Regions from separate parts of the Sinorhizobium sp. RAC02 genome, predicted to be linked through region 2. Evidence: predicted binding sites of a transcription regulator. Region 2 holds the regulator's gene; each other region holds the start of a gene.
What was found. The regulator PhoB, encoded in region 2, activates phosphate uptake and scavenging genes when phosphate is short. The targets are predictions, from matches to a motif close to TGTCATNNANCTGTCAT.
Positions count from the first base shown of each region.

Region 1 (7,055 bases), on a different replicon from region 2:
CACCGTACCGCCGCTCTGCTTGCTGAAGAAAAAGGTTTCTTCGTCCACCTCGTGCGCCTCGTCCGTGTGGCGGATGAAGACGATGTCGATGCGCTCGTAGCGGCGCTTGAGGAAGAGATGCAGGAGAACGAAGAAGCGTTTCGCCAGATCCTTTTCGCGTTCGCCCATCGAGGCCGAAACGTCCATCAGGCAGAACATCACAGCGCAGGCATTCGGCAGAGGCTGGCGTTCGAAGCGGTTGAAGCGCACGTCGACGGGATCGACATAGGCGATGCGCTTGCGCCGCCGCTCCAGCGCCTCCAGCTCTTCGCGCAGCGCCGTAAGCCGCCGGCGCTGCGGCTGGGAAGGGGTCGGCTCGTTTTCCAGCGCCGCGATCTCGTCGGCAACCGCCTGATATTCCTTTGTACTCGGGCGGTGGAGCGCAATGCGCCGGCCAAAACTGTTGCGCATCGTGCGCCCGACATTGATGTTGCTGGGCGTGCCTGCCGTGGTGAAGCCGACGCGGCGCGGCTTGTAGGTCACGGTTTCCTTGAGGTTGAGCTTGACCATGTCGGGAAGCTCCAGGTCCTCGAAGAAAAGATCGAGCACCTCGTCGCGCGACAGGATGAAGAGGAAATCGTCGTCGCCTTCGCCGCGCCCGGGACCACGACCGCCACCCTGGCCGCCGCCGGCATCCGGTTTGCCGATCCGGTCACCCGCCGAAAAACTCTCGTTGCCGGGCAGGACGTGATGCCGTTCGCCGCTGTTTGAGGCGTTGCGAAAACTGGGTTCGTCGGCACCGCGCTTTGGCACGGGCACGCCATGGGCGGTATCGACATCGGCGATCTTGTCGGAGCGGACCTGATCGCGGATCGAGCGCTTCAACTCGTCATGCACCCGCTTCAGGAAACGTTGCCGGTTGCCGAGGCTGCGGTCCTTGGGGTTCAGCCGGCGATCGATGAAATTCGGCATGGGCCGACTCCCGTTTCGGTGTCAGCCAGCCTTGTTGACGCGCATGTACCAATCGACCAGCCGCCGGACCTGCCGCACGGTATAGCCACGCTCGGTCATGCGGTCGACGAATTCGGCGTGCTGCTTTTCCGTGGCACTGTCCTTCTTCGAGCCGAAGCTGATGACCGGCAACAGGTCCTCGACCTGGCCGAACATGCGCTTTTCGATGACCTCGCGCAGTTTTTCGTAACTCGTCCAGGCCGGATTGCGCCCGCCATTGCGGGCCCGGGCACGCAGGGTGAATTTCACGACTTCGTTGCGGAAATCCTTGGGGTTGGCGATACCGGCAGGCTTTTCGATCTGCGACAGCTCGCTGTCGAGGATTTCCCGGTTGAGGATCTGCCCCGTGTCGGGATCCTTGAAATCCTGGTCTTCCAGCCAGGCATCGGCGTAGGAAATGTAGCGATCGAACAGGTTCTGGCCATATTCGCTGTAGGATTCCAGGTAGGCCTTCTGGATCTCGTGACCGATGAACTCGGCGTAGCGGCTCGCCAGTTCCGAGCGGATGAAATCGATGTAGTTCGCCTCGACCTCTTTGGAGAACTGCTCGCGGCGGATCGCCTGTTCGAGGATGTACATCAGATGGACCGAGTCAGCCGCGACCTCCTTGGTATCGTAGTTGAAGGTCTCGGACAGCACCTTGAAGGCGAACCGCGTGCTGATGCCGGTCATGCCCTCGTCGACGCCGGCGGCATCCCGGTATTCCTGCAGCGATTTTGCCTTGGGATCGGTGTCCTTGAGGTTCTCGCCGTCATAGACGCGCATCTTGGTGTAGGTCGGCGAATTTTCATGCGGGGTCAACCGCGTGGCGACGGTGAATCGGCTGAGGTTTTCCAGCACTTCCGGCGCGCAGGGGCTGGCGGAAAGCTCGCTCTCCCGCAGCAGCTTTTCGTAGATCTGCCGCTCCTCGGTGATGCGCAGGCAATAGGGAACCTTGACCACCAGGATACGGTCGAGGAAGGCCTCGTTGTTCTTGTTGTGCTTGAAATGTAGCCATTCCGATTCGTTGGAATGGGCAAGCACGATGCCCTGATAGGGGAAAGAGCCGAAGTTTTCCGTGCCGTTGTAGCTGCCCTCCTGCGTGGCAGTGAGCAGCGGATGCAGCACCTTGATCGGTGCCTTGAACATTTCAACGAATTCGAGCAGGCCCTGGGTCGTGCGGTTGAGACCGCCGCTGAAGGAATAGGCGTCGGGATCGGCCTGGCTGAAGTTTTCGAGTTGGCGGATATCCACCTTGCCGACCAGGGTCGAGACGTCCTGATTGTTCTCGTCGCCGGGTTCGGTCTTGGCAATGGCGATCTGGCGCAGCCGGGAGGGCATGAGCTTGACGACGCTGAACCGCGAAATATCGCCGCCGATCTCGTCGAGCCGCTTCGTCGCCCAGGGCGAGATGAGGCCGGTGAGCCGCCGCTTGGCGATGCCGTATTTGTCCTCCAGCAGATCGCCCATGCGCTCGCGGCTGAAGAGACCGAGAGGTGATTCGAAAACCGGGCTGATCTTGCCGTCGATGGCGAGCGTGTAGATCGGTTGGTCTTCCATCAGCTTCTTGAGGCGTTCGGCGAGCGAGGACTTGCCGCCCCCCACCGGACCCAGCAGGTAGAGAATCTGCTTGCGCTCTTCGAGCCCCTGCGCGGCATAGCGGAAGTAGCCGACGATCCGCTCGATCGTGTCTTCCATGCCGTAGAAATCGGAGAAGGAGGGGTAAATCTTGATGGTTCGGTTGCCGAATATTCGGCCGAGGCGCTCGTCGGCACTGGTATCGATGAGTTGCGGTTCGCCGATGGCCGTCACCATCCGCTCCGGCGCGGTGGCATACATCTTTTTATCGTCACGGCACGCCAGCAGGTACTCCTGGAGGCTCAGCTCCTCCTGCGCGGTGCTCGCATAAGTTTTTGAAAAGAGGTCGAAAACATCGCTGCCAGTGGTTCTCATGGAACGCTCCTGCGGTCATCGAACAGTATAGCTTTTTTCGCGTCTGCCGTCCTGTTTTTTAAACGGAATGCAGCAGAAATTTGTTCCCGCCTTCGCTGTAAACAGAAAGTGAATGCAAGCTTGGATACTGAAGGCAGCAAATCTTCCAAGCACTCTGTTCATTCAACAGACATGGCACTGGACGCGAGCCGTCTGTGCGCGCTTTAACGCGAATCACGGACATGCAATGTCCACCAGCATATAATCGACCGATCGGAACACAATGCCAATTCACGAACTTGCCGCGCTCGGTGCCGCGACCTGCTGGGCCTTGACCGGACTGATCTCGGCAGGGCCTGCCGGCCATCTCGGCGCGCCGGCCTTCAACCGGGTCCGCCAGATCTTCGTCACTGGCCTTCTTGCCCTCTATGTGCTGGCGACCGGCACATGGCGGGAGCTGGATGCGGCGAGCATCGGCCCGCTGCTGCTGTCCGGATTGATCGGCATCTTCGTTGGCGACACGCTGCTCTTCGCCACGCTGAACCGGCTTGGCCCGCGCCGCTCCGGAATCCTCTTCGCGCTGAATGCGCCGATTGCAGCTCTGCTCGGCTGGCTGGTGCTGGGCGAAGCCCTGCCGGTCCCCGCCATGGCGGGGATCGCGCTGACGGCCACAGGGGTGTTCCTCGCCATTCTCTTCGGCAAGCGGCGGGCGCAGATACATGAATGGGAGACGATCAAGGGGCCGCTGTCGATCGGTGTCCTGCTGGGGCTGGGCGCCGCGACGGGCCAGGCCATCGGCTCCATCCTCGTGCGCCCCGTCATGGAGACCGGCATCGACCCCTTCGTCGCCTCGCTGCTGCGCGTCGGCATTGCCGCGCTCTGCCTCAGCGTCCTGACCCAACTGCCCATCCCCTCCGTCAAGCCGAAAGGGCCGCTCACGCTCAAAGTCGCGGCGATGACCGCATTGACCGGTGTGCTCGCGCTTGCCATCGGCATGACGCTGCTGCTCTTTGCATTGTCGGGCGGCAAGGTCGGCATCATCTCGACACTCTCGGCCACCTCTCCGGTCATGATCCTGCCGATGCTGTGGCTGAAGACCGGCGAGCGCCCGGCCGGCGGAGCCTGGGCCGGTGCCGCCCTCGTCGTCATCGGCATGGGCCTGATCTTCCTGCGCTGAGCGATAGCGCGGGCCGTCGCACCGTTCCAAAGAGAATGCATCGGGCACCGTCCTGTGGACAGAATGGCGGATGTCATGCGGGTGTCATGGCGATCTGGTGAAACGCTGCCCCATGCCGCTCGGTGATCGTGACGATCGAGATGGGAACCGACCAGACCGACTTCGCATCGATTACTTCACCGCACAGGCATCCGCAGTTCGCCGCCGTCCAGCCCGTCGCGTCGATGGGTGAGGACGGACATTCCAGCGTAGGAAACCCTGATGATCGAAACGGTGATCTCTCCCGCTCCCTCCCCGACCGCAGCGCGCAAAGAGGGGGTCGGCAAGCGCCTCAACCGCGCCGTTCGCCGCAATCCGTTGCTCTCCGCCTCCGGAATGTCCGAATATGTCTTCTCCCGGCTTTTCCGGAATCTCGTCTATGCGCAGATCTGGGAAGATCCCGATGTCGACATGGCTGCGCTGAAGATCGCGCCGGGAAACAGCATCGTCACCATCGCGTCCGGCGGCTGCAATGCGCTTTCCTATCTCGTCGCCGATCCCGCCCGCATCGAGGCGGTGGATCTCAACCCGGCGCATGTCTGTTTCAACCGCCTGAAACTGACCGCCGCCGCCCACCTGCCGGACTACGAGACCTTCTACCGGTTCTACGGCCAGGGCGATGATCGCCGGAACCTCGACGCCTACCAGCACTATCTGCGGCCCCATCTCGATGCGGAGACCCGTGATTACTGGGAAAGCCGGACGGTCACCGGTCGCCGCCGCATCTCTATCTTCCATCGCCACCTCTATCGCCACGGCCTGCTCGGCGGCTTCATCGGCCTCGGCCATACGATGGCTCGGCTCTACGGCGCCGATCCGCGCGGCCTGCTCAAGGCGCGTACGATCGAGGACCAGAAGCGCTTCTTCGACGAAACGCTGGCACCGCTCTTCGAAAAGCGCCTGGTCCGCTGGGCGACGGGGCGGAAAAGCTCGCTCTTCGGGCTCGGCATTCCGCCGCAGCAATATGAAGCGCTTTCGGGCGCCGGCAGCGACATGGCGTCGATCCTGCGCCAGCGCGTCGAAAAACTCGCCTGCGGCTTCCCGCTCTCGGAAAACTATTTTGCCTGGCAGGCCTTCGGCCGCGGGTATGGCAGCGGAGATCTTGCACCACTGCCGCCCTATCTCTCCCGGCAGAATTTCGAGGCAGTCCGCAGCCGCGCCGGCCGCATCTCCATCACCAACACCTCGCTGACCGAGTTCCTCGCGGCAAAAGCTCCCCAATCCGTCGATCGCTTCATCCTGCTCGATGCGCAGGACTGGATGACGGATGTGCAGCTCAACGCCTTGTGGAGCGAGATCACCCGCACCGCCGCCCCCGGCGCACGCGTCATTTTCCGCACGGCGCCCGCCGAAAGCCTGCTGCCCGGCCGTGTCGCCGATACCATCCTCGATCGCTGGGCCTACCACGCCGCGGAATCGCGTGCGTTGCACGACAAGGATCGCTCGTCGATCTACGGCGGTTTCCACCTCTATGAATTCAAGGGGTGAGCGTCGATGAACGCGCTATCCGACCATGCGCTGCTCATGGACCGCATCTACCGCTGGCAGCGGCGGTTCGGCATCTATGATGCCACGCGAAAATACTACTTGCTCGGCCGAGACCCCTTGCTTGCCGGCCTCCGCCCAGCACCGGGCGGCGCGGTGCTGGAGATCGGCTGCGGCACCGGGCGCAATCTCGTGAAAGCCGCTGGGCTTTATCCCGAGGCCCGGTTTCACGGCATCGACATCTCCCAGGAAATGCTCACGGCAGCGGAAAAAGCCGTCGCGGGCGCTGGCCTCGACGGCAGGATACGCCTCGCCAGAGCGGACGCCGCCGCTTTCGACCCGCAGGTGGCTTTCGGCCAGGGCAGCTACGATCGTATCTTCATTTCCTACGCCGTATCGATGATCCCGCAATGGCAGAAGGTCGTCACGGAGGCCACTGCCCGCCTCGCCCCGGGCGGGGAGCTGCACATCGCCGATTTCGGCGACATGCAGGGCTTGCCCGGCTGGTTCAAGCGCGCCGTGACCACCTGGCTCGGTTGGCACCATGTGACGCCGCGCGCCGACCTGTTCGACTTTGCCGCCGAACTGGCCGACGCCCATGCCGGACGCAGCGAAGCGAAAAGGCTCCATCGCGGCTTTTCCTGGATCGCCGTGATCCGGATGCCTTGATTGGCATAGCCGCAGGCAAAGCATAAAGCCACTCCGACAACGGAGGCGCCGGAGTGGCTTATCTCAGAACAGCGTCTCGACCTTCGCCGCGATCGCGTTTCCGAGCCGGATGTTGGTTTCCGCAGAAAAATGGATGCCATCGACGCCATCGGTTGAGACGTGCTCGCCAGCGGCCAGGAACTCGACCTTCATGAAAGCGGCGAGCGCCTTGTAGAGCCCGGCCAACTCCTTCGACTTTTCATATCCGCCACCGAACATGCCTTCGAACCAGGGATCGGGCATCGGCGCCAGCGGCGGCGGGGCAACGACGAGCACGCGCGGCGCGGGATAGGGCGTACCGACACCGCCGGTAGAAGTCAGCGCCTGGCCGACGAGCTTGCCCATGCCGTTGGCGATCTCGTAGGGCGTACGGTGGAAATAAGATTTCGTGTCGTTGGTGCCCAGCATGAGGATGACAAGATCCAGCGGCAGGTGGCTGGCGAGTGCCGCCGGCAGATAGGCGCTGCCGTTGAGCCTTGCGTCATTCGGATCGTCGAGACTGGTGGTGCGGGCGCTGAGCCCCTCCTCGATGATATGATAGTCCGTGCCGAGCCGTGCTGCCATGGCGCCGGTCCACCGCTGCTCATAGGGATAGCGCAGGGTCGGCGCGGATTCTTTCACCGGGATCCAGCCCCATGTCAGTGAATCCCCGAAGCACAGGATTGAACGTTTCTCCGCCATTAACGACCTCCTTGAATGGCTGGTTGATTGTTATTTTTCGGCGCGCAGGCCGTAGAAAATCGCT
Region 1 is NZ_CP016452.1:377,399-384,453, forward strand. Features, by position in the region: gene BSY16_RS22955 (YeaH/YhbH family protein) at 1-951, opposite strand, end outside; gene BSY16_RS22960 (PrkA family serine protein kinase) at 973-2,922, opposite strand; gene BSY16_RS22965 (DMT family transporter) at 3,185-4,078, shown strand; gene BSY16_RS22970 (BtaA family protein) at 4,340-5,605, shown strand; gene BSY16_RS22975 (class I SAM-dependent methyltransferase) at 5,642-6,271, shown strand; gene BSY16_RS22980 (SGNH/GDSL hydrolase family protein) at 6,335-6,991, opposite strand; gene BSY16_RS22985 (ABC transporter permease) at 7,022-7,055, opposite strand, start outside.
Region 1: a site for PhoB is predicted at 4,150-4,166, ahead of BSY16_RS22970 (BtaA family protein). Genes of this name have one in related genera too.

Region 2 (7,055 bases):
GGTCTGCTCGGCCTCGCCGTCTTCGTCAACTTCGCGGGTTTCCCGCGCTCGGCAGCCCTCGTCGGCGGCCTGGTGCTGACCCTGATGACGCTGCCGACCATCATCATCGCGACCCGCGCCGCTCTCAAGGCCGTGCCGCCGTCGATCCGTGCAGCGGCCCTCGGCCTCGGCGCCTCGAAGATGCAGACCGTGTTCCACCACGTCCTGCCGCTCGCCATGCCGGGCATCCTGACGGGCACGATCATCGGCCTGGCGCATGCGCTCGGCGAAACCGCACCGCTGCTCTTGATCGGCATGGTCGCCTTCGTCGCGGACATTCCGTCAACGCCGCTTGAGCCCGCAACGGCCCTTCCGGTGCAGATCTACATGTGGGCGAACGAGGCGGAACGCGCCTTCGTGGAGCGCACGTCGGGAGCGATCATCATCCTCCTCATCTTCCTCATCCTCATGAATGTGGGTGCAATCCTGTTGCGCCGCCGTTTTGAACGGCGCTGGTAGAAGGTTATAGACAGATGAACATCATGTCAGAAGCAGCAGTCGAGAAAGCGCTGGACAAGAAAATGAACGACATTTCCATCAAGATGATCGGCAAGGACGTTTCGGTCTACTACAGCGACAAGCGCGCCCTCTACGACGTCAACCTGAACGTCCGCGAAAACACCGTGACTGCGCTCATCGGCCCGTCGGGCTGCGGCAAGTCGACGTTCCTGCGCACGCTGAACCGCATGAACGACACGATCGAAGGCTGCCGCGTCACCGGCCGGATCACGCTCGATACGGATGACATCTACGATCCGAGCATCGACGTCGTGGAACTGCGCGCCCGCGTCGGCATGGTGTTCCAGAAGCCGAACCCCTTCCCGAAGTCGATCTATGAAAACGTCGCCTACGGCCCGCGCATCCACGGCCTCGCCAAGACGAAGGCGGACATGGATGCCATCGTCGAAAAGAGCCTGCAGAAGGCCGGCCTCTGGAACGAGGTGAAGGACCGTCTGCAGGAAGGCGGCACCGGTCTCTCCGGCGGCCAGCAGCAGCGCCTCTGCATCGCGCGCGCCGTCGCCGTCAGCCCGGAAGTCATCCTGATGGATGAGCCGTGCTCGGCGCTCGACCCGATCGCGACCGCCAAGGTCGAGGAACTGATCCACGAGCTGCGCGCCAACTTCACGATCGTCATCGTGACGCACTCGATGCAGCAGGCGGCCCGCGTCTCGCAGCGCACCGCCATGTTCCACCTCGGCAATCTCGTCGAGGAGAACGACACCGACAAGATGTTCACCAACCCGGACGACCAGCGCACGCAGGACTACATCATGGGCCGCTTCGGCTGACGCGATCGTCGCCAAAGCCCTGAAAACCCGAGCGCATTAAGGACAGAACCATGTCATCGACCCATATCGTCTCGATTTACGACGAAGAACTGAAGTACCTCTCCCGCCGCATCTCCGAGATGGGCGGCACGGCCGAGCAGATGGTTGCGGATGCCGTCCGCGCCCTGGTCGCGACCGATGGCGCTCTGGCGCAGAAGGTCATTTCCGAGGACGTCATCCTCGACACTGCCGAGCGCCAGATCAACGAGAAGGCGATCGTCACGATCGCCAAGCGCCAGCCGATGGCGGCGGACCTGCGCGAAATCATGGGCGCCATCCGCATCGCGGCCGAACTGGAGCGCGTCGGTGACCTTGGCAAGAACACCGCCAAGCGCGTCATCGCGGTGCAGAGCTCGGGCATGCCGCGCAAGCTCACCCGCGGTCTCGAGCATCTCGCGGAACTCGCACTGATGCAGCTGAAAGAAGTCCTCGACGTCTACGCGACCCGCTCGATCGAGAAGGCCAAGGCCATCCGCGAGCGCGACGACGAGATCGACGCGATCTACACGTCGCTGTTCCGCGAACTCCTGACCTACATGATGGAAGATCCGCGCAACATCACGCCCTGCACGCATCTCCTGTTCTGCGCCAAGAACATCGAGCGCATCGGCGACCACGCGACCAACATTGCGGAAACCATCTACTACATGGCGACCGGCTCGCAGCCCGAGGGTGAACGCCCGAAGGACGACACCACGACGTCGGTGGTCACTGCCGACGTTACCGACGCCTCCGAGTAAGGAGTTTCACCTCCATGGTGCCCAGAATTGCCGTCGTCGAAGACGAGGAGGCGCTCAGCGTCCTCCTGCGCTACAATCTCGAGGCCGAAGGTTTTGAGGTCGATACGATCCTGAACGGTGACGAGGCCGAGATGCGCCTGCAGGAGCGCCTGCCGGACCTTCTCATCCTCGACTGGATGCTGCCGGGCGTTTCGGGCATCGAGCTGTGCCGGCGGCTGCGCCAGCGTCCGGAAACCGAGCGCCTGCCGATCATCATGCTGACGGCACGCGGCGAGGAAAGCGAGCGCGTGCGCGGGCTAGCGACCGGCGCCGACGACTATGTCGTCAAGCCGTTCTCGACGCCGGAGCTCGTCGCGCGCGTTCGCGCCATGCTGCGCCGTGCAAAACCCGAGGTCGTCTCGACGGTGCTGCGCTGCGGCGATATCGAACTCGACCGCGAGACGCATCGCGTGCACCGTCGCACCCGCGAGGTCCGCCTCGGCCCGACGGAGTTCCGCCTCCTGGAGTTCCTGATGACCTCGCCAGGCCGCGTCTTCTCGCGCTCGCAGCTTCTCGATGGCGTCTGGGGCCATGACATCTATGTCGACGAGCGCACCGTCGACGTGCATGTCGGGCGCCTGCGCAAGGCGCTCAACTTCGCCAACATGCAGGACGTCATCCGCACCGTTCGCGGCGCTGGCTACTCGCTGGAAACCTGAGCCAAGCGTTTCCTCCCAAGGACGGAAATGGGCCCTTCGGGGCCTGTTTGCGTTTTTGGGGCTGCGCGTCTCTCGCCAGCACAAAAGAAAAGGGCCCTTCCGGGCCCTCATCGCATTCAGCTCTTCGTTTCTGCTAGCGCATCCGGCGCCGTTCAGCCGATGGCTGGTAGGCGAGGCGCTGGTGGTAGGTGCAGTAGGGTGAGTTGTCCGGGGACTCGTTGCCGCAGAAGTGGAAGTCGTCGTTCAGCGGGTCGCCGATCGGCCACTTGCAGGTGCGCTCGGTCAGCTCGGTCAGTTCCAGCTTCCGCGACATCGGCACAACCACTTTGTTGCCGTTGGCGGGAACCGGAAGCTGCTCCGTCTGTGCGTCGAAATCGGCGTCGATGTCTTCCTTGGCGAGGATCGCGCCGGTCGGGCGCGCCGCCACGCGAGCGGGGACCGGACGGGCCGCGAAGTTCGACGGCCGCGGCGTTGCAACGGCCGGACGCTTCGGGCGGGCGGCGGTCGGCGTGCCGCCGGCTTTCGCGCGGCCCGGCAGGTTCAGGCGGTGCACCTTGCCGATGACGGCGTTACGGCTGACGCCGCCGAGCTGCGCTGCGATCTGGCTCGCGCTCAGACCTTCGCTCCAGAGCTTCTTGAGTTTCTCGACCCGCTCGTCTGTCCAGTTCATCTTCTCGTCTCCGTTCGACGCTCGCGATGCGGGAATCCCTCATCGCGTTCCGGATGGGTCCGGAACTTGAACGCCCTAACTCTTTTGGTGACTAGTTCCGCCGCTTGCAGTCTAGTAATTGGTCTTTAACCTAGAGTTCGGGGGACTCTGTGACAAGAGTCGCGGGAATCGGTGCGAATCGATTTCGGAGTTTTCCCCAACTTGCTGCCCTGGTGTGACTCAAGAGCGACACCTTGCGCGCGTATCGTGAATCCTCACGTTGCGGTAGGTTCAGCGGCATTTTAGACGTGCATTTCATTGACATTGCAGGGAGAAATGCTGATAGTGCCGCATGCCGCCGAAAGGCGGTTTTTGATTTTTCTAAAGCCTGGAAAAGTCAAGCCGTAAACGAATCTTTCCGCATCTCTTTTCGGGGGACCTGCGCCATGGCCGATGCCGCGCCGCTCTATGAAACCTATATGCGTGCACCGCTCCGGTTCACGCGCGGGGAGGGCGTCTGGCTGATCGCCGAAAATGGCGAGCGATATCTCGATTTCGCCGCTGGCGTCGCCGTCAATTCGCTGGGCCATGCGCATCCCCATCTCGTCGCCGCGCTGAAGGATCAGGCCGAGAAGGTCTGGCACCTGTCCAACCTCTATGAGGTTCCGGGCCAGGAAAGCCTTGGCCGCCGGCTGACGGAGGCGACCTTCGCCGACAAGGTGTTTTTCACCAATTCCGGGGCGGAAGCGCTGGAATGCGCGATCAAGACGGCGCGGCGCTATCATTTCGCCAAGGGCCACCCCGGCAAGTTTCACATCATCACCTTCGACGGCGCCTTCCACGGCCGCACGATCGCCACCATCGCGGCCGGCGGACAGGAAAAGTACATCGAAGGTTTCGGCCCCAAGGCGCCGGGCTTCCTCAAGGTCCCCTTCGGCGACATCACAGCCGTCAAGGATTCGATCACCGAGGAAACGGCGGCCATCCTGATCGAGCCGGTGCAGGGCGAGGGCGGCATCCGCCCCGTTCCGAAGGAATTCATGCAGGAGCTTCGCCAGCTCTGCGACGAGTACGGCCTGCTGCTCATCCTCGACGAGGTGCAGTCCGGCGTCGGCCGCACCGGGCGCCTCTTCGCCTATGAATGGTCCGGTATTGCGCCGGATATCATGGCGGTTGCCAAGGGCATCGGCGGCGGCTTCCCGCTTGGCGCCTGCCTTGCCACGAACGAAGCGGCTGCCGGCATGGTCGCCGGCACACATGGCTCGACCTATGGCGGCAACCCGCTCGCCATGGCTGTCGGCAATGCGGTGCTCGACGTCGTGCTGGAAGACGGGTTCCTTGATCATGTCCGCGACGTCGCCCTCGTCTTCCGCCAGGGCCTTGCGGCCCTCAAGGACCGTTTCCCGGAGATCATCGAGGATGTCCGCGGCGAAGGCCTGATGCTCGGCATCAAGGCAAAGATTCCGGTCGCCGACCTTCTGAAGGCCGTGCGTGCGGAAAAGCTGCTCGGCGTGCCCGCCGGCGACAACGTGCTGCGGCTTCTGCCGCCGCTTACCGTCACGGCGGAAGAGGCGCGCGAGGGGCTCGCCCGCATCGAGCGCGCAGCCGAAAAGCTGACGGCGGCGAAAGCCGCATAAGCAGGACCGAGACAGACAGGACACATCATGGCCAAGCATTTTCTCGACCTTTCCGCCGTTTCGGAAAGCGATCTCCGCGTCATCATGGACGATGCGCACACGCGCAAGGCCGCTCGCAAGGCCGGCACGGAAGAAAAGCCGCTCGCCGGCAAGATGCTCGCGATGATCTTCGAGAAGCCGTCCACCCGAACCCGCGTCTCCTTCGATGTCGGCATGCGCCAGCTCGGCGGCGAGACGCTGTTCCTGTCCGGCACCGAGATGCAGCTTGGCCGCGCCGAGACGATCGGCGACACCGCCAAGGTCCTGTCGCGCTACGTCGATGCCATCATGATCCGCACGACGGACCATAACCGTCTGCTGGAGCTTGCCGAACATGCCACCGTGCCTGTCATCAACGCGCTGACGGACCTGACGCATCCCTGCCAGATCATGGCCGACATCATGACCTTCGAGGAGCATCGCGGCTCGACGAAGGGCAAGACCTTTGCCTGGACGGGCGACGGCAACAATGTGCTGCATTCCTTCGTCGAGGGCTCGGCCCGCTTCGGCTACACGATGAGGATGGCCGTGCCGATGGGCTCCGAGCCGGACGACAAGATCCTGAATTGGGCGCGCGACAATGGCGGCAATATCCTGCTCGGCCATGATCCCGAGGCGATCATCGACGGCGTCGATCTGGTCGTCACCGACTGCTGGGTCTCGATGAACCAGGAACACCGCGCCCGCGGCCACAACATCTTCCAGCCCTATCAGGTCAACAAGCAGCTGATGGCGCGGGCGAACGACGATGCGCTCTTCATGCATTGCCTGCCGGCGCATCGCGGCGAGGAGGTCACCGACGAGGTGATCGACGGCCCGCAGTCGGTGGTCTTCGACGAGGCGGAAAACCGCCTGCATGCGCAGAAGTCGATCCTCGCCTGGTGCCTCGGCGCCGTCTGACGCGCGTCTTGAAAAACACGCCGGCCGATACGATCTAGGGGCCATCACAGGGCGCTGGAAGGCGCTCTCTCTGGCGCATGCCCGTCCGGTATGGAATGATCCGGGTGATAGCGCGCTGAATCACGGTAGAATGCCGGTCGCAAGCAGCCGGGCCCATGGCCCGGTGGCTTCCCGGTGTGCAAGGAGCAGAATGATGATGGCTGACAATGCCTTGAAACTCGGTGAGCTCGGTTATTCCGGCGACGACCATATCCTGCCGTTTCAGGTGGAAGGGCTCGACGTGCGCGGTCGTGCCGTGCAGCTGGGTCCCATGCTCGATACCATTCTGGGCCGGCACAATTATCCTGCCCCCGTCGCTCGGCTGCTCGCCGAGGCGATAACGCTTACCGTGCTGCTCGGCACCTCGCTGAAGTTCGAAGGCAAGCTGATCGTCCAGACCAAGGGCGACGGCCCGGTCGACCTGCTCGTTGCCGATTTCTCCGCACCGGAGAATGTGCGCGCCTATGCCCGCTTCGATCAGGCAGCCCTTGATGCTGCCATCGCCGCCGGCACGACGGAGCCGCATGAGTTGCTCGGCAAGGGCATTCTGGCCTTCACGATCGATCAGGGCACACACACGCAGCGCTACCAGGGCATCGTTCCGCTCGACGGCGAGACGCTGGAGGAGATTGCCGGCGTCTATTTCCGCCAGTCGGAGCAGATTCCAACCAGGGTGCGCCTCGGCGTTGCCGAGCTCTTCGATCGTGACGAGGCCGGCAAGGTGCGCCACCGCTGGCGGGCCGGCGGCATGGTCGCACAGTTCCTGCCGCAGGCGCCGGAACGCATGCGCCAGCCGGATTTGCCCGGCGGCGATGGCGACGATGTCGGCCACAAGATCGATGACGACGACAACTGGGCCGAAGCCAAGGCGATGGTCGAGACGATCGACGCCGATGAGCTGACGGACCCGACTGTCGGCACCGAACGGCTGCTGTTCCGCCTGTTCCACGAGCGCGGCGTACGCGTCTACCAGCCGCAGCAGGTCT
Region 2 is NZ_CP016450.1:2,793,951-2,801,005, reverse strand. Features, by position in the region: gene pstA (phosphate ABC transporter permease PstA) at 1-498, shown strand, start outside; gene pstB (phosphate ABC transporter ATP-binding protein PstB) at 513-1,328, shown strand; gene phoU (phosphate signaling complex protein PhoU) at 1,379-2,107, shown strand; gene phoB (phosphate regulon transcriptional regulator PhoB) at 2,122-2,805, shown strand; gene BSY16_RS13440 (GcrA family cell cycle regulator) at 2,939-3,475, opposite strand; gene BSY16_RS13435 (aspartate aminotransferase family protein) at 3,901-5,091, shown strand; gene argF (ornithine carbamoyltransferase) at 5,119-6,030, shown strand; gene BSY16_RS13425 (Hsp33 family molecular chaperone) at 6,227-7,055, shown strand, end outside.

Region 3 (7,055 bases), 1.8 Mb from region 2:
GCGCGTAGACGTCCTTCCATTGGTCCATCAGCACTTCGCGGCCCTTGTAGACGAGGCCTTCGAGATCGTGCACCCAGATATTCTCGACCTTGGCACCGAGCACCACGAGCTGGTTGAGGCAGGCAAGTGCTGCGGCGCCGGCCCCGGAGGTAACGATCTTCGCTTCATGCAGCGACTTTCCGGCCAGTTCCAGGCCGTTCAGCACCGCGGCGGCGACGATGATCGCCGTGCCATGCTGGTCGTCGTGGAAGACGGGGATATCCATCTTCTCGCGCAGCTGACGCTCCACCTCGAAACATTCCGGCGCCTTGATGTCTTCCAGGTTGATGCCGCCGAAGGTCGGCTCCAGCGCGGACACGACATTGACCATCTCGTCGACGGTCGGCGCGTCGATTTCGATGTCGAAGACGTCGATGCCGGCGAATTTCTTGAAAAGGACGGCCTTACCTTCCATGACGGGCTTGGAGGCCAGCGGTCCGATATTGCCGAGCCCGAGAACGGCCGTGCCGTTCGACACGACGGCGACCAGGTTGGCGCGCGCCGTGTAGTCGGCGGCGGTGTTCGGATCGTCGCGGATGGCGAGGCACGGTGCGGCGACGCCGGGCGAATAGGCAAGTGCCAGGTCGCGCTGGTTGCCGAGCGGCTTGGTGGCGGTGATCTCGAGCTTGCCGGGGCGGGGGTAACGGTGGAAGAAGAGGGCCTGTTGGTCGATGTCGCCGCTTACCGGACCGTCCTGCGTCCTCGATTTATCACCCGTGCTCATGATGCTCCCTGCCATATGCTGTTTTCGTTGCGGCCATTCCTGACACGAAACCGCCGCGACGTGAAGTTTTCGGAACCTTCCATAAAGCCGCATTCATCGACCGGTGCAATGCCTATTTGCGGATCGAAAAGGCATAGGTGTGTCATCAATCTGAAACAGGACTCTGGTTTTCAACTGTATCAAAGCCGCCCTTTATGACGATCATCGCGGCGGCCGGCCACCCGGAGAACCACGCATGACTGTGACCCCCGCTGACCCGAACATTCGCTACTTCCGTACGCTGTTCATCTCGGACGTGCATCTGGGATCGAAGGCAGCCAAGGCGGACTTCCTGATCGACTTCCTGCGGCATCATGAAGCGGAGACGATCGTGCTCGTCGGCGACATCGTCGATGGCTGGCGCCTCAAGCGCAACTGGTATTGGCCGCAGGCCTTCAACGACGTGACGCAGAAGCTGCTGCGCAAGGCGCGCAAGGGTACGCGCATCATCTACATCCCCGGCAACCATGATGAATTCCTGCGCGAGTTCCCGGGCACCCATTTCGGTGGCGTCGAGGTGGCCGAGCGCATCATCCATGAAGCGGCCGACGGCAAGCGCTACCTCGTGCTGCACGGCGACGAATTCGACGTCGTCGTGCGCCATGCCCGCGTCGTCGCCTATCTCGGCGACTGGGCCTATGATGCGGCCATCGCCATCAACGTCGTCTTCGCCGCCATCCGCCGCCGGCTCGGCCTGCCATACTGGTCCTTCTCGTCCTGGGCCAAGCAGCAGGTGAAATCGGCCGTGAACTTCATCGGCGAGTTCCAGAAGGTCGTCGTCGAAGAGGCGCGGCGCAACGACGCCGATGGCGTTATCTGCGGCCATATCCACCACGCCGTCATCACCGAGATCGACGGCATCCGCTACATCAACAGCGGCGACTGGGTGGAGAGCTGCACGGCGATTGCCGAGCACCATGATGGCGAGATGGAGCTGATCACCTGGCAGAAGCTCGCAACGACGCCTGCCGAGGTGGTTCCGGTGTCGCGCCAGATGCTGGCGATCGAGGCCCGCGAGTCGGAAGCCGCATAGCCGGCTTTCACAAATCGGGCATTGTCGGCAAAGGGCAGAAATAGCGGATTGGCGTACGTACGTCGGCGTGCTAGAGCCGAGGGCGTTCCAACGCAGGTTCCCCGCCAATGACCGCCCCTTCCGGGTTTTCCGTGACCACCGGCGCGCCGCCGTTCTTCGCCGCGCGTATTGCCCTCGTTTTCTGTGCGCCGATGATGGTCAACGGCATTGCGCTGCCGTTCTTTCCTGTCTGGCTGGAAACGCTGAAGATGAGCGATTTCCAGATCGGTATCGTGCTCGCCGTGCCGATGTTCGTACGCATCTTCACCGCACCCATTGCCGGTGTGGTGGCTGACCGGATCGGCGAGCGGTCGATTGTGCTCATCTGGTCGGGGTTGCTGTCTCTGCTGACGGCGGTGGCACTGTTTGCGACGGGGTCTTTCTGGCCCGTTCTGCTGCTTTATACCCTACAGGGTGCGGTCTACTCACCATACGTCCCGATCACCGAGGCGATTATGCTTTCCGGTGTGCGCCGCTGGAATTTCGATTATGGCAGGATGCGCCTCTGGGGCTCGCTCGCTTTCATTCTGGCGACGATGACCGGCGGCTGGCTTGCCGGCCTCTATGGCGGTGACATGGTGCTGCCGGCGATGGCGGCTGCCTTCGTGTTGACGGTGCTCGGCGCGATGATCGCGCCCCGGATCGGCAAGCCGCGCCGGCCTTCCCCGATATCGGCGATCGCGACGATGCCGACGAAAAGCACGCTGCGCCAGTGGGATGTGCAGCTCATGCTGATCGGTGTCTCCCTCGTCAACGCCAGCCACGCCATGCTTTTCGCCTTCTCGGCGATCTACTGGCAGAAGATGGGTTTCAGCGGCGTGGATGTCGGCATCCTGTGGAGTGCGGGCGTGCTTGCGGAGGTGGTTTTCTTCCTGTTTGCCGTCCAGCTGAGGCAGCGCTTCAATCTGTGGTCGATGATGATCGTCGGCGGCGGGGTGGCCGTCGCGCGCTGGATCCTCTTTCCGATGGAGATGTCTTTCGCTGGCTACTTTGTGCTGCAATGCCTGCACGCCTTCACCTACGCGCTCATCCACATGAGTGCGCAGAGCCGGCTCGTGGAGCGTGTGGCAGAAGAGCAGGAGGCGGCCGCGCAGGGGCTCTACTTCTTCTACACCGGCATGTTCACCGCGATTGCGACGTTCGTCTCCGGCTATACGTTCAGCTGGTACGGCGTTCAGGGTTTTTACCTGATGTCGCTCGTCGCCGCGGCCGGCCTCGTCGCCATCATTGCCGGCCGGGTCGTCGCGCCCCGCGCTCAGCCCCAAAGGGCGGCTTCTGGCGGGTAGACTGTAGAACCCTCATACTGAAGGCCCGGCTCCCGGTCGCGGGCAAGCAGCAGCGGTCCGTCGAGATCGACGAAATCGGCGCCCTGTGCGAGCAGCACGGCCGGCGCCATGCCGAGCGAGGTGCCGACCATGCAGCCCACCATGATCTTCAGGTCGTGTTCCTTGGCCATCTCGCGCAGCATCAGCGCTTCCGTGAGCCCGCCAGCCTTGTCGAGCTTGATGTTGATCGCGTCATAGCGGTCGGCGAGCTTTGCCACATCCGCCGCCCGGTGCACGCTCTCGTCGGCGCAGACGAGGATGGGGCGGGCATTGTCGCGGAGCGCCGAATCATTATCGGCCGGAAGCGGTTGCTCCACCAGCGCAATGCGCGCCTCGGCGCAGATCGAGAAATGATAGGCGAGGTTTTCCGGCGTCCAGCCTTCGTTGGCATCGAGGATGATGGCGCTTTCCGGCGCCCCGGCGCGGACCGCACGGATGCGTTCGGCATCGTCGGCGGTGCCAACCTTGACCTTCAGCAGAGGCCGCCATGCATGGTCCGCCGCCTGGCGCTGCATCGCCTCCGGTTCGCCGAGCGAGAGTGTATAGGCAGTGACGAGTTTTTGCGGGGCGGCCGTGTTGATGACTTGCCAGGTCGGCACGCCGGAGAGCTTGGCTTCGAGATCCCACAGCGCGCAATCGAGCGCATTGCGGGCTGCGCCCGCCGGCATCAGGTTGGCAAGGTCCTCGCGGCCGATGCCGTCTTCGATGGCGCCACGCATCTCCTCGATGGCAGCCAGCACGCTGGCGACCGATTCGCCGTAGCGGCTGTAGGGCACGCATTCGCCGCGTCCTGTCAGCCCCGAAGCGCCGATCGTGCAGGTCACCACCTCGGCCGTCGTCTTGGCACCGCGCGAAATGGTGAAAGCCCCGGCAATCGGAAAGCTTTCGGGGGTGGCAAGAAGGGTTCGGTGCATCATGTCGATCCTGGCGGGCCTGAAAAAATCGAGGCGGGACGGGGCTTTTACCGGTTCGTTCGGTGACAGATGGCCGGCGAGCCGATAAGACAGGCGCATGTTGTCCCAAGCACGGGAAGATGCAAGAGATTTGACCGCCGCCAGCCCCTCAGCCGAAATCGTGACCGAAAGCCTGTCGGGCAAGGACGGGGAGATCTGGCGTCTCTCCGGCCATTGGGTGAACGTGACCGCGGTCGCCGCCAGCAAACGGTTGGCCGAGGTCGCCCGCAAAAACGGCGCCTCCCTCGAAATCGACCTCAGCGGTGTTGCCGAAATGGACACGGCCGGGGCCTGGCTGTTGCGCCGGGCGATCACCGAGCGGCAGGCCGGTGGCAGCGAGGTGAGCGTTAGCGACCGCCAAGGCGCGCACTATGCCGACCTGATCGCCGCGCTGCCCGAAAAGCTTGCCGAGCCGCGTGAGGAGAAGGGGCCGCCCGCCTCGCGCTTCGAGCGCATTTTCGCGCCGATCGGTCGTGCCATGGTGGACGTCTGGGATGATGCGGTTGCCGCCATGTTCATTCTCGGCTCGGCTGTGCGCGGTGCGCAGCTGAAGCTCGGGCGCCAGAGTGGCCTGTCACCCGCGGCAATCGTCCACCAGATCGACCGCATGGGCGTGCGCGCCGTGCCGATCATTCTCCTGATGTCCTTCCTGATCGGCGCGATCATCGCGCAACAGGGCGCCTTCCAGCTGCGTTACTTCGGCGCCGAAGTTTTTGTCGTCGATCTCGTCGGCATTCTCCAGCTCCGTGAAATCGGCGTACTCCTGACCGCCATCATGATCGCCGGTCGCTCCGGCAGCGCGATCACCGCCGAAATCGGCTCGATGAAGATGCGCGAAGAGATCGACGCGCTGAAGGTCATGGGATTGAGCCCGATCGGCGTGCTGGTGTTTCCGCGCCTCGTAGCACTCACCGTGGCATTGCCGCTGCTCACCATCATTGCCAATTTCGCGGCGCTGTTCGGTGCCGCCGCGGTCGCCTGGTCCTATTCCGGCATCACCTTCGACACGTTCCTGTCGCGGCTTCGCGAGGCGATCGACCTTTCGACGATCGTCTCGGGCATGATCAAGGCGCCGTTCATGGCGCTGATCATCGGCATCGTCGCCTCCGTGGAGGGGCTGAAGGTCGGCGGCAGTGCCGAATCACTTGGCCGCCATGTCACAGCCTCCGTCGTGAAGTCGATCTTCGTCGTCATTCTCGTCGACGGCCTCTTCGCCATGTTCTACGCCGCAATCGACTTCTAGGGATACTCATGGATTCGACTTCGGCAAAACAGGACAATGTGGTGCTTTCGGTCAAGGATCTGACCGTCGGCTTCGGCAGCAACATCGTGCTCGACAAGCTCAACCTCGATATCTACCGCGGCGAGATCCTCGGCTTCGTCGGTGCGTCCGGCACCGGCAAGTCGGTGCTGATGCGCACGGTGCTGCGGCTTCTGTCGCGCCGATCCGGCGCGATCCGCATCTTCGACACGGATTTTGACAAGGCGAGCGAGGCGGAGCGCCTGGCGCTTGACATGAAGCTCGGCGTGCTCTTCCAGCACGGCGCGCTGTTCTCCGCGCTGACGGTGAAGGAGAACATCCAGGTGCCGATGCGCGAATATCTCGACCTGCCGCAGGCGATGATGGACGAGCTGGCGCGCCTGAAGATCGAGCTGGTCGGCCTTGCGCCCGAAGCGGCGGACAAGTTCCCTTCCGAGCTTTCCGGCGGCATGATCAAGCGAGCCGCCTTGGCGCGCGCGCTGGCGCTCGATCCGGCGCTGGTTTTCCTCGATGAGCCGACGTCCGGCCTCGACCCGATCGGTGCAGCCGAATTCGATGAGCTGATCGCCAAACTGCGCGACACCCTCGGACTGACCGTGTATATGGTGACTCACGACCTCGACAGCCTGTTTTCGGTATGCGACCGCATCGCCGTCCTCGGGCAGAAGAAGGTTCTGGTTGAAGGCACGATCGAGGACATGCTGGCCTTTGACGATCCGTGGGTGCAGTCCTATTTCCGGGGCAAGCGTGCACGGTCGATCGTGCGGAAGACGTAAGGAGCATCCGGGCCTCTTGGTCCCGGCGGATGGAATTGCGAGCGGGATAGCCTGAAGCATGGAAACGAAAGCCAATTACGCCCTCGTCGGTTTCTTTACTGTGCTGGTCATGGCCGCCGCCTTCGGCTTCGTCTATTGGATGTCGCAATATGGTCGCGGCGGTGAGATGGCGCAGCTTGCCATCCGCATTCCCGGCTCGGCGAACGGCCTTTCCGTCGGTTCGCCGGTGCGCTTCAACGGCATCCCCGTCGGCTCCGTGCGCAGCCTTGCCATCGATGCCAAGGATCCGCTTTTCTCCGTCGCCATGACGGAGGTCTCGACCTCCGCACCGGTCAAGCAGTCCACCAAGGCCGTGCTCGAAGTGCAGGGCCTGACGGGTGCTGCCTATATCGAGCTCTCCGGCGGTAGCGCGAACGACCAGAACATCCTTCGCCAGGCCTTCGATACCGAAACGCCGGCGGTGCTTCAGGCTGAGCAGTCCAGCGTGACGAACATCCTTTCGACCGCCGACAAGATCTTGAAGCGGGCAGACACTGCGATCACCGACATCCAGGGCTTTGTCGCGGACGCACGCGGCCCGCTCACCAACACGATCCGCAATGCCGATCAGTTTTCGGGCTCGCTTGCCCGCAACGGCGAGAAAATCGACGAATTCCTGCAAAGCGTCGGCGGCCTGTCGGAGACCTTCACGAACCTGTCCAGCCGCCTGGACACGGTGCTTGCATCGGTCGACGATCTCATCAAGGCGGTCGACCCGAAGAAGGTCGAGGACTTCGTCAGCAATGTCGACAAGGTCAGCAAGGATATCGCCTCGGCCTCGGGCGACATCAAGACGACCGTCGAAGGCTTCCGCAAGACGGCCGAGA
Region 3 is NZ_CP016450.1:956,459-963,513, forward strand. Features, by position in the region: gene BSY16_RS04480 (NADP-dependent malic enzyme) at 1-763, opposite strand, end outside; gene BSY16_RS04485 (UDP-2,3-diacylglucosamine diphosphatase) at 999-1,835, shown strand; gene BSY16_RS04490 (MFS transporter) at 1,943-3,160, shown strand; gene dgcA (N-acetyl-D-Glu racemase DgcA) at 3,130-4,113, opposite strand; gene BSY16_RS04500 (MlaE family ABC transporter permease) at 4,211-5,395, shown strand; gene BSY16_RS04505 (ABC transporter ATP-binding protein) at 5,404-6,189, shown strand; gene BSY16_RS04510 (MlaD family protein) at 6,248-7,055, shown strand, end outside.
Region 3: a site for PhoB is predicted at 904-920, ahead of BSY16_RS04485 (UDP-2,3-diacylglucosamine diphosphatase). Genes of this name have one in related genera too.